One region of the Pseudomonas sp. R1-7 genome, then DNA from elsewhere that is predicted to be linked to it. Evidence: predicted binding sites of a transcription regulator. Region 1 holds the regulator's gene; the other holds the start of a gene.
What was found. Region 1 encodes FliA, which starts transcription of late flagellar genes. Its sites were predicted from a motif close to CTAAAGTTTNNNNNNNNNNNGCCGNTAA; they were not measured.
Positions count from the first base shown of each region.

Region 2: the regulator FliA is predicted to act here: its motif matches at 3,604-3,631, upstream of J3P79_RS06465 (flagellar protein MotY).

Region 1 covers NZ_CP071661.1:4,219,145-4,224,382, forward strand. Annotated here, with positions in the region: gene J3P79_RS18760 (chemotaxis protein CheA) at 1-188, opposite strand, end outside; gene J3P79_RS18765 (protein phosphatase CheZ) at 219-1,004, opposite strand; gene J3P79_RS18770 (chemotaxis response regulator CheY) at 1,023-1,394, opposite strand; gene fliA (RNA polymerase sigma factor FliA) at 1,562-2,305, opposite strand; gene fleN (flagellar synthesis regulator FleN) at 2,302-3,132, opposite strand; gene flhF (flagellar biosynthesis protein FlhF) at 3,247-4,596, opposite strand; gene flhA (flagellar biosynthesis protein FlhA) at 4,608-5,238, opposite strand, start outside.
Region 2 covers NZ_CP071661.1:1,475,483-1,480,720, forward strand. Annotated here, with positions in the region: gene bfr (bacterioferritin) at 1-285, opposite strand, end outside; gene J3P79_RS06445 (bacterioferritin-associated ferredoxin) at 483-701, opposite strand; gene J3P79_RS06450 (peroxiredoxin) at 988-1,590, shown strand; gene rnt (ribonuclease T) at 1,817-2,494, opposite strand; gene pyrC (dihydroorotase) at 2,491-3,537, opposite strand; gene J3P79_RS06465 (flagellar protein MotY) at 3,715-4,716, shown strand; gene J3P79_RS06470 (argininosuccinate synthase) at 4,844-5,238, shown strand, end outside.

The DNA.
Region 1 (5,238 bases):
AGCTCGTTGAGCTGGAGGAAGCCGGCGCCTCCTTTTACAGTGTGGAAACCGCGAAAAATTGCATTGAGCAGATCCGCATCATCAGGTCGGCTTTCCAGCTCGACCAGCTGTTCGGACAGTTGCTCTAGAATCTCGCCGGCCTCAACCAGGAAATCCTGAAGGATCTCTTCATCGGCGCCGAAGCTCATTAATGGCTGCTCCTAAAATAGGGCTAAAACTCAAAATCCAAGGCTGGACAACAAATCGTCCACATCGTCCTGACCGGACACAACGTCTTCTCTTTTATCGGCATGAATTTGCGGACCTTCACCCTGAGAGAGATGTTTTTGTGGATCTTTTTCAGCAAGTATCGCCGCGCGGTCGTGTTCGATGCCGGCAAAGCGATCCACTTGGCTTGCCATCAACACCAGCTTGAGCAAATTGCTTTCAACTTCGGTGACCAACTGGGTCACGCGCTTGATCACTTGGCCGGTCAGGTCTTGATAGTCCTGGGCCAGCAAAATGTCGTTGAGGTTGCCGGCCACGGCGCGGTTCTCGGTGCTGCTGCGCGCCAGGAATCCGTCGACCCGACGGGCCAGTTCGCGAAATTCCTCGGCGCCGACTTCGCGACGCATGAACCGTCCCCAATCGGTGCTCAACGCCTGGGCTTCCTCGCTCAGGCCGTTGACCAGGGGCGTTGCGCTTTCCACCAGGTCCATGGTGCGGTTGGCCGCGGCTTCGGTCAGCTTGACCACATAACCCAGGCGCTCGGTGGCGTCGGTGATCTGCGAGACTTCCTCGGCCTGCGGCATGTTCGGATCGATCTGGAAATTGACGATCGCGCTGTGCAGTTCACGGGTGAGCTTGCCGACTTCCTGGTACAGACCACGATCCCGGGTCTGGTTGAGCTCATGAATCATTTGAACCGCATCGCCGAAGCGGCCCTTTTCAAGGCTGTCGACCAGTTCGCGGGCATGTTTTTTCAGGGTCGATTCGAAATCGCCCATTGAAGATTCGTTGTCCATAGCTCCCCCGTGGCGCCGTTAACCGATGCGTTCGAAGATTTTTTCGATCTTCTCTTTCAACGCCTGGGCCGTGAAGGGTTTGACCACATAGCCGTTAACACCGGCCTGGGCGGCTTCGATGATCTGCTCGCGCTTGGCTTCGGCAGTGACCATCAGCACCGGCAGGTGCTTGAGTTTTTCATCGGCGCGCACGTGGCGCAGCAAGTCGATACCGGTCATGCCAGGCATGTTCCAGTCAGTCACCAGAAAGTCGATGCTCCCGCTGTTGAGGACCGGAATGGCGGTAGTGCCATCGTCGGCCTCGACCGTGTTGGTGAACCCGAGGTCACGCAACAGGTTTTTTATGATCCGCCGCATCGTTGAGAAGTCATCAACGATGAGGATTTTCATGTTCTTGTCCAATTCGACCTCCAAGCAGTCTTAAACGCGCCCAGCACCTGGACGCGCCATTTCAATCAATCCGGCACAACACTCGACAACGGTCTGGAGCACAACGGGTGGAGACTGGCCCGGCGCGTGCCATGCCAGCCTCGTTCGCAGTGTCCCCACACTGCTCGTCAGCGCGCTCGCCACTCCCCCAAACGCCCCCGCAAGCGGGCCGCGCACTGGCTGTGTAACTGGCTGACCCGCGATTCGCTGACCCCCAGGACCTCACCGATTTCCTTGAGGTTCAGCTCTTCGTCGTAGTACAGCGCCAAGACCAGTCGCTCACGCTCCGGCAAATTGGCGATCGCATCCGCCAGCGCGCTCTGGAAACGCTCATCTTCCAGGTCACGCGACGGCTCCATGTGAGCACTCGCGTTATCCTCGTGCAGCCCTTCGTGCTCGCCGTCCTGCAACAGGTCGTCGAAACTGAACAGGCGACTGCCCAAGGTATCGTTCAAAATCCCGTAATAATCATCGAGACTCAACTGGAGTTCGGCTGCAACTTCGTGATCTTTAGCGTCTCGTCCGGTTTTCGCTTCAATCGCGCGAATCGCATCACTGACCATGCGCGTATTGCGATGCACCGAACGCGGCGCCCAGTCGCCCTTGCGGACTTCATCGAGCATCGCCCCGCGGATGCGGATACCGGCGTATGTCTCGAAGCTGGCGCCCTTGCTCGCGTCGTATTTGTTCGACACTTCGAGCAGGCCGATCATGCCCGCCTGGATCAAGTCCTCGACCTGCACACTGGCCGGCAAGCGCGCCAGCAAGTGATAGGCGATGCGCTTGACCAGGGGCGCGTAACGCTCGATCAACTCGTACTGGGCGTCCCGTGCCGATTTTTTGTAGAGATGGTTGTAACCGCTGGCTGTCATAACACGGGCCCTGCTGTTTGTTGCACGAGACGCTCGACGAAAAATTCCAGATGCCCGCGTGGGTTGGCCGGCAGAGGCCAGGTATCGACTTTCTGGGCGATCGCCTTGAACGCCAGCGCGCATTTGGAACGTGGAAAAGCTTCATAAACGGCACGTTGCTTCTGGACCGCCTTGCGTACACTTTCGTCGTAAGGCACTGCGCCGACGTATTGTAGGGCGACGTCCAGGAAGCGGTCCGTGACCTTTGTCAACTTGGCGAACAGGTTGCGTCCTTCCTGTGGGCTCTGGGCCATGTTGGCCAGGACGCGGAAGCGGTTCATGCCATAGTCGCGGTTAAGCAGTTTGATCAGGGCGTAGGCGTCGGTGATCGACGTCGGTTCGTCGCAGACCACCAGCAAGACTTCCTGGGCGGCGCGGACAAAACTGACCACCGAGTCACCGATACCGGCAGCCGTGTCGATCACCAGCACATCGAGGTTGTCACCGATGTCGCTGAACGCCTGGATCAGGCCGGCGTGCTGCGCAGGCGTCAGGTGCACCATGCTCTGGGTGCCGGAGGCGGCCGGCACGATGCGAATCCCGCCGGGGCCCTGCAACAGCACGTCGCGCAACTCACAGCGCCCTTCAATCACGTCCGCCAGCGTGCGCTTGGGTGTGAGCCCCAGCAGCACGTCGACGTTCGCCAGGCCCAGGTCGGCGTCCAGCAGCATGACCCGTCGGCCAAGCTCTGCCAGAGCCAGGGACAAGTTCACTGACACGTTAGTCTTCCCGACGCCACCTTTGCCGCCGGTCACCGCGATCACCTGTACGGGATGCATGCTGCCCATGTTCGTTCTTTACCTTGTCTTACTTAGACGGAGGCCACATTACTGGCTGCGCGTTCACTCGGAACAATGCATGGCAGACCATCGATGTAGGTACAAAAAATATTCATGATTACCTCAGCCAACCTGCTTGGTCGGGCTGTGGTAGATGTCAGCGAACATATCAGCCATGGCTTCTTCGCTGGGTTCTTCCTGCATTTGCACACTCACGGCACGACTGACCAGTTGATGACGGCGCGGCAGATGCAAATCATCCGGGATCCGCGGCCCGTCGGTCAGGTAGGCCACCGGTAGTTCATGACCGATCGCCAGGCTCAACACCTCGCCCAGGCTTGCCGTTTCGTCCAGCTTAGTCAGGATGCAGCCGGCCAGCCCGCAGCGTTTGTAGCTGTGGTATGCGGCGGTTAGAACCTGTTTCTGGCTGGTGGTTGCCAACACGAGATAATTTTTTGACTTGATGCCACGCCCGGCCAGGCTTTCCAGCTGCATGCGCAGGGCCGGATCGCTGGCTTGCAGGCCGGCGGTGTCGATCAGCACGACGCGTTTGCGCATCAGCGGCTCCAGCGCCTGGGCCAGGGATTGACCCGGATCCACATGGGTCACCGACACGTTGAGGATCCGACCCAGGGTCTTGAGTTGCTCCTGGGCGCCGATGCGGAAACTGTCCATGCTCACCAGGGCGATGCTCTGGGCGCCGTACTTGAGTACATAACGGGCCGCGAGCTTGGCCAGGGTCGTGGTCTTGCCCATGCCGGCCGGGCCGACCATGGCAATCACTCCGCCCTCCTCCAGTGGCTCGATTTCCGGCGTGGCGATCATCCGCGCCAGGTGAGCCAGCAACATGCGCCAGGCCTGGCGAGGCTCGTCGATGTCGTTGATCAGGGCCAGCAGGTCGCGCGCCAACGGGCCGGACAAGCCAATGCGTTGCAGGCGACGCCACAGGTTGGCCTGGGCCGGACGGCTGCCTTGCAGTTGGTTCCAGGCCAGCGAACCGAGCTGGACTTCCATCAACTCGCGCAGGCTGTTGAGTTCGAAGCGCATCGAGTCCAGGGCACGCGGATCAACGCCTGGGGCCGGGGCGGCTGGCGCGGGTGCCGGACGACGCGGCTCGGCCGGCGTCGGCTCGATCAGCGGTTCGGCAGCGGTCAGCGGCAGGCCTGCGGTCAAGGGCTGGCCGGCGAACAATTGACGATTGGTGCCCGCGCTGCCCGTGCCTTCGCTGGCGCGCAGGCTCAGCTCGGCCTGGGCGCTGGCGATGCGCGACTGGGTCTTGCGCAGCTCGTCCTCGAGTTCCATGTTTGGAACGCGCGGGGCCAGCGCCGACAATTTGTAATCCAGGGCCGCCGTCAGCTCGACACCGCCGGCGATACGACGGTTGCCGATGATGGCTGCTTCAGCGCCCAGCTCGTCACGAACCAGTTTCATGGCCTGACGCATATCGGCGGCGAAAAAACGCTTCACTTGCATAAACCACTACCTCAGCCGTTGGGCCCTACTGTCGCAACGATGGTCACTTGCTTGTTGTCCGGTATTTCCTGGTACGCCAGCACATGCAGCCCCGGGACCGCGAGGCGCCCGAATCGCGAGAGCATCGCTCGAATCGGACCGGCCACCAGCAGGATCACTGGCTGGCCTTGCATCTCTTGCCGCTGGGCTGCGTCGATCAGCGAACGCTGCAGCTTCTCGGCCATGCTTGGCTCCAGCAGAACACCCTCTTCCGAGCCTTGTCCTGCCTTCTGCAGACTATTGAGCAATATCTGTTCCAACCTTGGCTCCAGAGTGATCACAGGCAGCTCAGACTCAGTGCCTACAATGCTTTGGACGATTGCGCGGGATACGCCAACCCGCACCGCAGCCACCAGAGCGGCGGTATCTTGACTCTTCGAAGCGTTGTTGGCGATCGCTTCGGCAATGCTGCGGATATCGCGCACCGGAACCTGTTCGGCCAGCAGCGCCTGCAATACCTTGAGCAATTGCGACAGCGAAACCACACCCGGCACCAGCTCTTCGGCCAGCTTCGGCGAGCCCTTGGCCAGTACTTGCAGCAATTGCTGGACTTCTTCGTGACCAATCAGCTCGCTGGAATGCTTGTAAAGAATCTGGTTCAAG
Region 2 (5,238 bases), 2.7 Mb from region 1:
GCGTTCGATGCGCAGGTCGCACTCAAGCATTTCGCGGGTATGTTCGCCGATGTGCAGCTTGCCCAGGTCCTGGACGTTCGGCAGGCCTTCGAGAAACAGGATGCGCTTGATCAGCTTGTCCGCGTGCTTCATTTCGTCGATGGATTCGTGGTACTCGTGCTTGCCCAGCTTGTTCAGGCCCCAATCTTCGTACATGCGGGCATGCAGGAAGTACTGATTGATCGCGACCAGCTCATTGGCGAGGATCTTGTTGAGATGCTGGATGACTGTAATGTCGCCTTTCATGGTGAGGGCCTGCCCTGATAACTGTGTATAAGGCGGAGTTTGAGCCGAGCAATTACGAGTGTCAAACCTAAGTTATTGAATAATAAATGAAAATTAATCGGAATAAGAATGTTTGTGTTCCGCGTCTGGAAGCTAACCATTTGATTTTCAGACATAAAAAAACCGGACGTTGAGTCCGGTTCTTCAAATATCTGGATTTATGCGGCGCTAAATTCTGCCGGATAAGGAATCGAGGCTTGGGCGGTCTGCACCTTGGCGAGGGTTTCACGCACCACTTCCTTGGCCAGGCAGGCGCATTTGCCGCATTGGCTGGCTACGCCGGTGGCCTGGCGGACTTCCCGGTAGCTGCAGCAACCTTCGTAGATCGCTTCGCGGATTTGTCCGTCGGTGACGCCAGTGCAGAGGCATACATACATAAGTGAGAACCGTCGCTGGTTGTGACTCAATTGGGACGGATCTTAATGTTAACGAGAATGATTGTCAAAGTGGTTTCCAAGGTTCGTTGACGAACGGTGTCGAGCGGCTGCCATTGGGTAGGGCAGCGGATTTTCAGGGGGCGCCAAAAAACCGTTGAGGACAGTCCAAACCTGCGGTGTATGATGGTCGGTCCTTGCAAAGCGGGTTCGTGTCACAGGGCTGTCGCCTGAGGGTGGCAGGCTGGCGCGGACCTTGTTTTCACGTTACTACACCAGGAGATATCCAATGAGCGTACTCGTAGGCAAACAAGCCCCTGACTTCACCGTTCCTGCCGTCCTCGGCAACGGCGAAATCGTTGACAGCTTCACCCTGTCCTCGGCCATCAAAGGCAAATACGGCCTGGTGTTCTTCTATCCGCTGGACTTCACTTTCGTTTGCCCATCCGAGCTGATCGCACTGGATCACCGCATGGACGACTTCAAGGCACGCAACGTTGAAGTGGTCGCTGTTTCGATCGACTCGCACTTCACCCACAACGCCTGGCGCAACACCGCCATCAATGCCGGTGGCATCGGCCCGGTGAAATACACCATGGCAGCCGATATGAAGCACGAGATCGCCAAGGCCTACGACGTGGAGTCCGAAGGTGGCGTAGCCTTCCGTGGCGCGTTCCTGATCGACGACAAAGGCGTGGTTCGTTCGCAGATCATCAACGACCTGCCGCTGGGCCGTAACATGGAAGAGCTGATCCGTCTGGTTGACGCCCTGCAGTTCCACGAAGAGCACGGCGAAGTCTGCCCGGCCAACTGGAAAAAAGGCGACAAGGGCATGACCGCATCGCCTGAAGGCGTTGCCGCTTACCTGGGCGAGCACAGCGACAAGCTGTAAGCGCACCCAGGCATAAAAAAACCGGCCCCCGATGGGCCGGTTTTTTTATGGGGGGCTAAATACATACTGTGGCGAGGGGATTTATCCCCGCTGGACTGCGCAGCAGTCCCAAAATGGTGAGTCCGCCACACCCAGTTGGCAGGTTTGGGGCCGCTTCGCGACCCAGCGGGGCGGTGCGACGTTTCGCTAAATCCCCTCGCCACAAAGAGCTAAGCCTAGCTCTATGTCAGTCGTCGAAATCCTGCCAGCCACCCATCTCTTTCCACCGGTTGACGATGCCGCAGAACAGCTCGGCGGTCTTCTCGGTGTCATAGCGGGCCGAGTGAGCCTCACGGCCATCGAAATCGATATCAGCCGCCTGGCAGGCCTTGGCCAATACCGTCTGGCCGTAGGCCAAGCCAGCGAGGGTCGCCGTGTCGAAGCTGGAGAAGGGATGAAACGGATTGCGCTTCATGTCCAGGCGCGCAACGGCGGCATTGAGGAAGCCCAGGTCGAAACTGCTGTTATGGCCGACCAGGATCGCGCGCTTGCAACCGTTGGCCTTCAGTGCCTTGCGCACGCCACGGAAGATGTCGGTCAGCGCGGTTTCTTCGCTGACCGCCATGCGCAGCGGGTGATCGAGTTTGATCCCGGTGAACTCCAGGGCTGCCGCTTCGATGTTGGCGCCTTCGAACGGTTCGACCCGAAAGAAGTAGGTGTGGTCGGGGAAGACAAAGCCTTTCTCGTCCATGCCAATGGTGGTCGCGGCGATTTCCAGCAGCGCATCGGTGGCTGAGTTGAAACCACCGGTTTCTACGTCGACCACGACCGGCAGATAACCCCGGAAGCGAGCAGCCATCGGGTGGCGCGCGCCGCCCGAACCGCCGTTGCCGTCCAGTTCGTCGTCGAAATGATCTTCACTCACGCGTTTTCCTCCAGCAGGCGCCAGCGCAGTTTTTCACCGGCGCGCAGCGGGATGACAGTCTGCTCGCCAAACGGCAGGCTGGCAGGGGCGGTCCACTCGTCGCGAACCAGGGTAATCCGATCGGTGTTCACCGGCAGGCCATAGAAGCGTGGGCCGTGCAGGCTGGCGAAGCCTTCGAGCTTGTCCAGGGCGTTGCGCTGCTCGAACGCCTCGGCGTACATCTCGATGGCGGCGTAGGCGGTGTAGCAACCAGCACAACCGCAAGCGGCTTCCTTGGCATGACGGGCGTGGGGCGCCGAGTCGGTGCCGAGGAAAAACTTGGCGCTGCCGCTGGTGGCCGCATCCAGCAAGGCTTCCTGATGGGTGTTGCGCTTGAGGATCGGCAAGCAATAGAAGTGTGGACGGATCCCGCCCACCAGCATGTGGTTGCGGTTGTACAGCAGGTGATGCGCGGTGATGGTCGCGCCGACATTGGCCGAAGCCTCGTTGACGAACTGCACGGCATCACCCGTGGTGATGTGCTCGAAGACCACCTTAAGCGTCGGGAAGCGTTCGACGACGCGACGCATATGTTCGTCGATGAAAATCTTCTCACGATCGAACACATCGACGTCGCCCCGGGTAACTTCACCGTGGATCAACAACGGCATGCCGACTTCGGCCATCGCCTCGAGCACCGGGAAAATCTTGTCGATGCTGGTGACGCCAGAGTCCGAATTGGTAGTGGCGCCAGCGGGGTACAACTTGGCCGCATGCACGAAACCGCTGGCCTTGGCCTCGCGTATCTCCTCGGGCTGGGTGCGGTCGGTGAGGTAAAGCACCATCAGCGGTTCGAAGCGGCTGCCTTTCGGGCGTGCCGACAGGATGCGCTGGCGATAGCCATCGGCCTCGGCGGCGTTGCGCACGGGCGGAACCAGGTTTGGCATGATGATGGCGCGGCCAAAAGTGCGCGCGACATCGGCGACGGTATGGGTCAACACAGCACCATCGCGAAGATGAATATGCCAGTCGTCGGGACGCAGCAGGGTCAGGCGGTCGGACATGGGGGGCTTCCAGGCGGGTAAATCTCGGGGGAATGCTACCGGAAAAGACCGATCCGGGCACCCGCTATCAAGTTTTGCCGCAAGTTACCGATAGCCCCTTCAGGTGTGCCAGCATTTCGTGCCAAGCGGCATGCCCAGCGTTTCTCGATTTCCGTATAAAAGCCAGTGGAGCCTCCCGTGCGCCAGCGTTATCTAGCCTTGCTCAGTGTGTTTGCCAGCCTTCCTGCGATGGCGCTCACTTTCCAGACCCGTCTGGAGAGCATCGAGTGGACGGTCGAAGGCGACAAGTTCGAGTGTCGGCTGAGCCAGCCGATCAGCGATTTCGGCAGTGGAGAGTTCGTGCGCAAGGCGGGCGAGCAGGCCACGTTCCGGCTCAAGGCCAATAATCCGATGCTCGGCGGCGGCTCTGCGACGTTGCTGGCGGCCGCGGCGCCTTGGCAGCCCGGGCGGGGCGATATCAACCTTGGTTCGGTCAGGATCGGCAGCGGCGATGTGCTTTTCAACAGCTCCCAGGTACAGGCCGGCCGCTTGATCAGCGGGCTGATGGAAGGTCGCAGTCCCGTAGTGCGACGCAACACCGAGGACGGGCGGGTGTCGGAGGTTCGGTTGCTCCCCGTGCGCTTCAACAAGGCGTTCAACGATTACCAGGGCTGTGTAGCGAAACTCTTGCCGAAGAACTTCGAGCAGATCAAGCAAACCCAGATCGGCTTCCCTGGCGAAGGGATCGAGCTTGATGCCCAGGCCAAGGCCCAGTTGCAGGTCATGCTCGACTTCATCAAGGCGGACCCGAGCGTCAATCATGTCGAGCTCGATGGCCACTCCGACAACAGTGGCAACCGCCTGACCAACCGCGAGTTGTCGCGTCGCCGGGCCCTGGCTGTCCAGGATTTCTTCAAGGCCAACGGTTTCCAGGAGTCCCAATTCACCGTGCGCTTCCACGGCGAGCGTTATCCGCTGGTCGCCAATACCAACGCAGCCAACCGGGCCAAGAACCGGCGTGTGTTGGTAAAACTGGAGCGGGTACCCGCCACCCAGGCCCCGGCCCCACAGGCGCCAGCTCCCGCGGCAATGCCGGCGGCACCTGCCGTGGCACCCGCTGCTGCGCCGGGCAAGACGGCGACGCCGGTTGCTCCGACCAAGACGGCTGCGCCTGCCGGAGCGACTGCACGTACTTCCTGAGCCGGCCTGATCGTCGCGCAGTCGACATAATCTGTCGCTTCGTCGTCATAAGCTGTCGCGCCTCTGTAAATTATCCGCGCTGGACGTTAGACTTCCCGGCTTTCCGTACAACCCGTGGAGTGATGGCATGGCGGACGTAAACAAGGTCGTTCTGGCGTATTCCGGCGGCCTGGACACTTCGGTGATCCTCAAGTGGCTGCAGGACACTTATAACTGCGAAGTGGTGACCTTCACCGCTGACCTGGGACAGGGCGAGGAAGTCGAGCCTGCACGTGCCAAGGCCCAGGCCATGGGCGTCAAAGAAATCTACATCGATGACCTGCGCGAAGAGTTCGTCCGCGACTTCGTGTTCCCGATGTTCCGCGCCAACACCGTTTACGAAGGCGAGTACCTGTTGGGTACGTCCATCGCCCGTCCGCTGATCGCCAAGCGTTTGATCGAAATCGCCAACGAAACCGGCGCCGATGCCATTTCCCATGGGGCCACCGGCAAAGGCAACGACCAGGTGCGTTTCGAACTGGG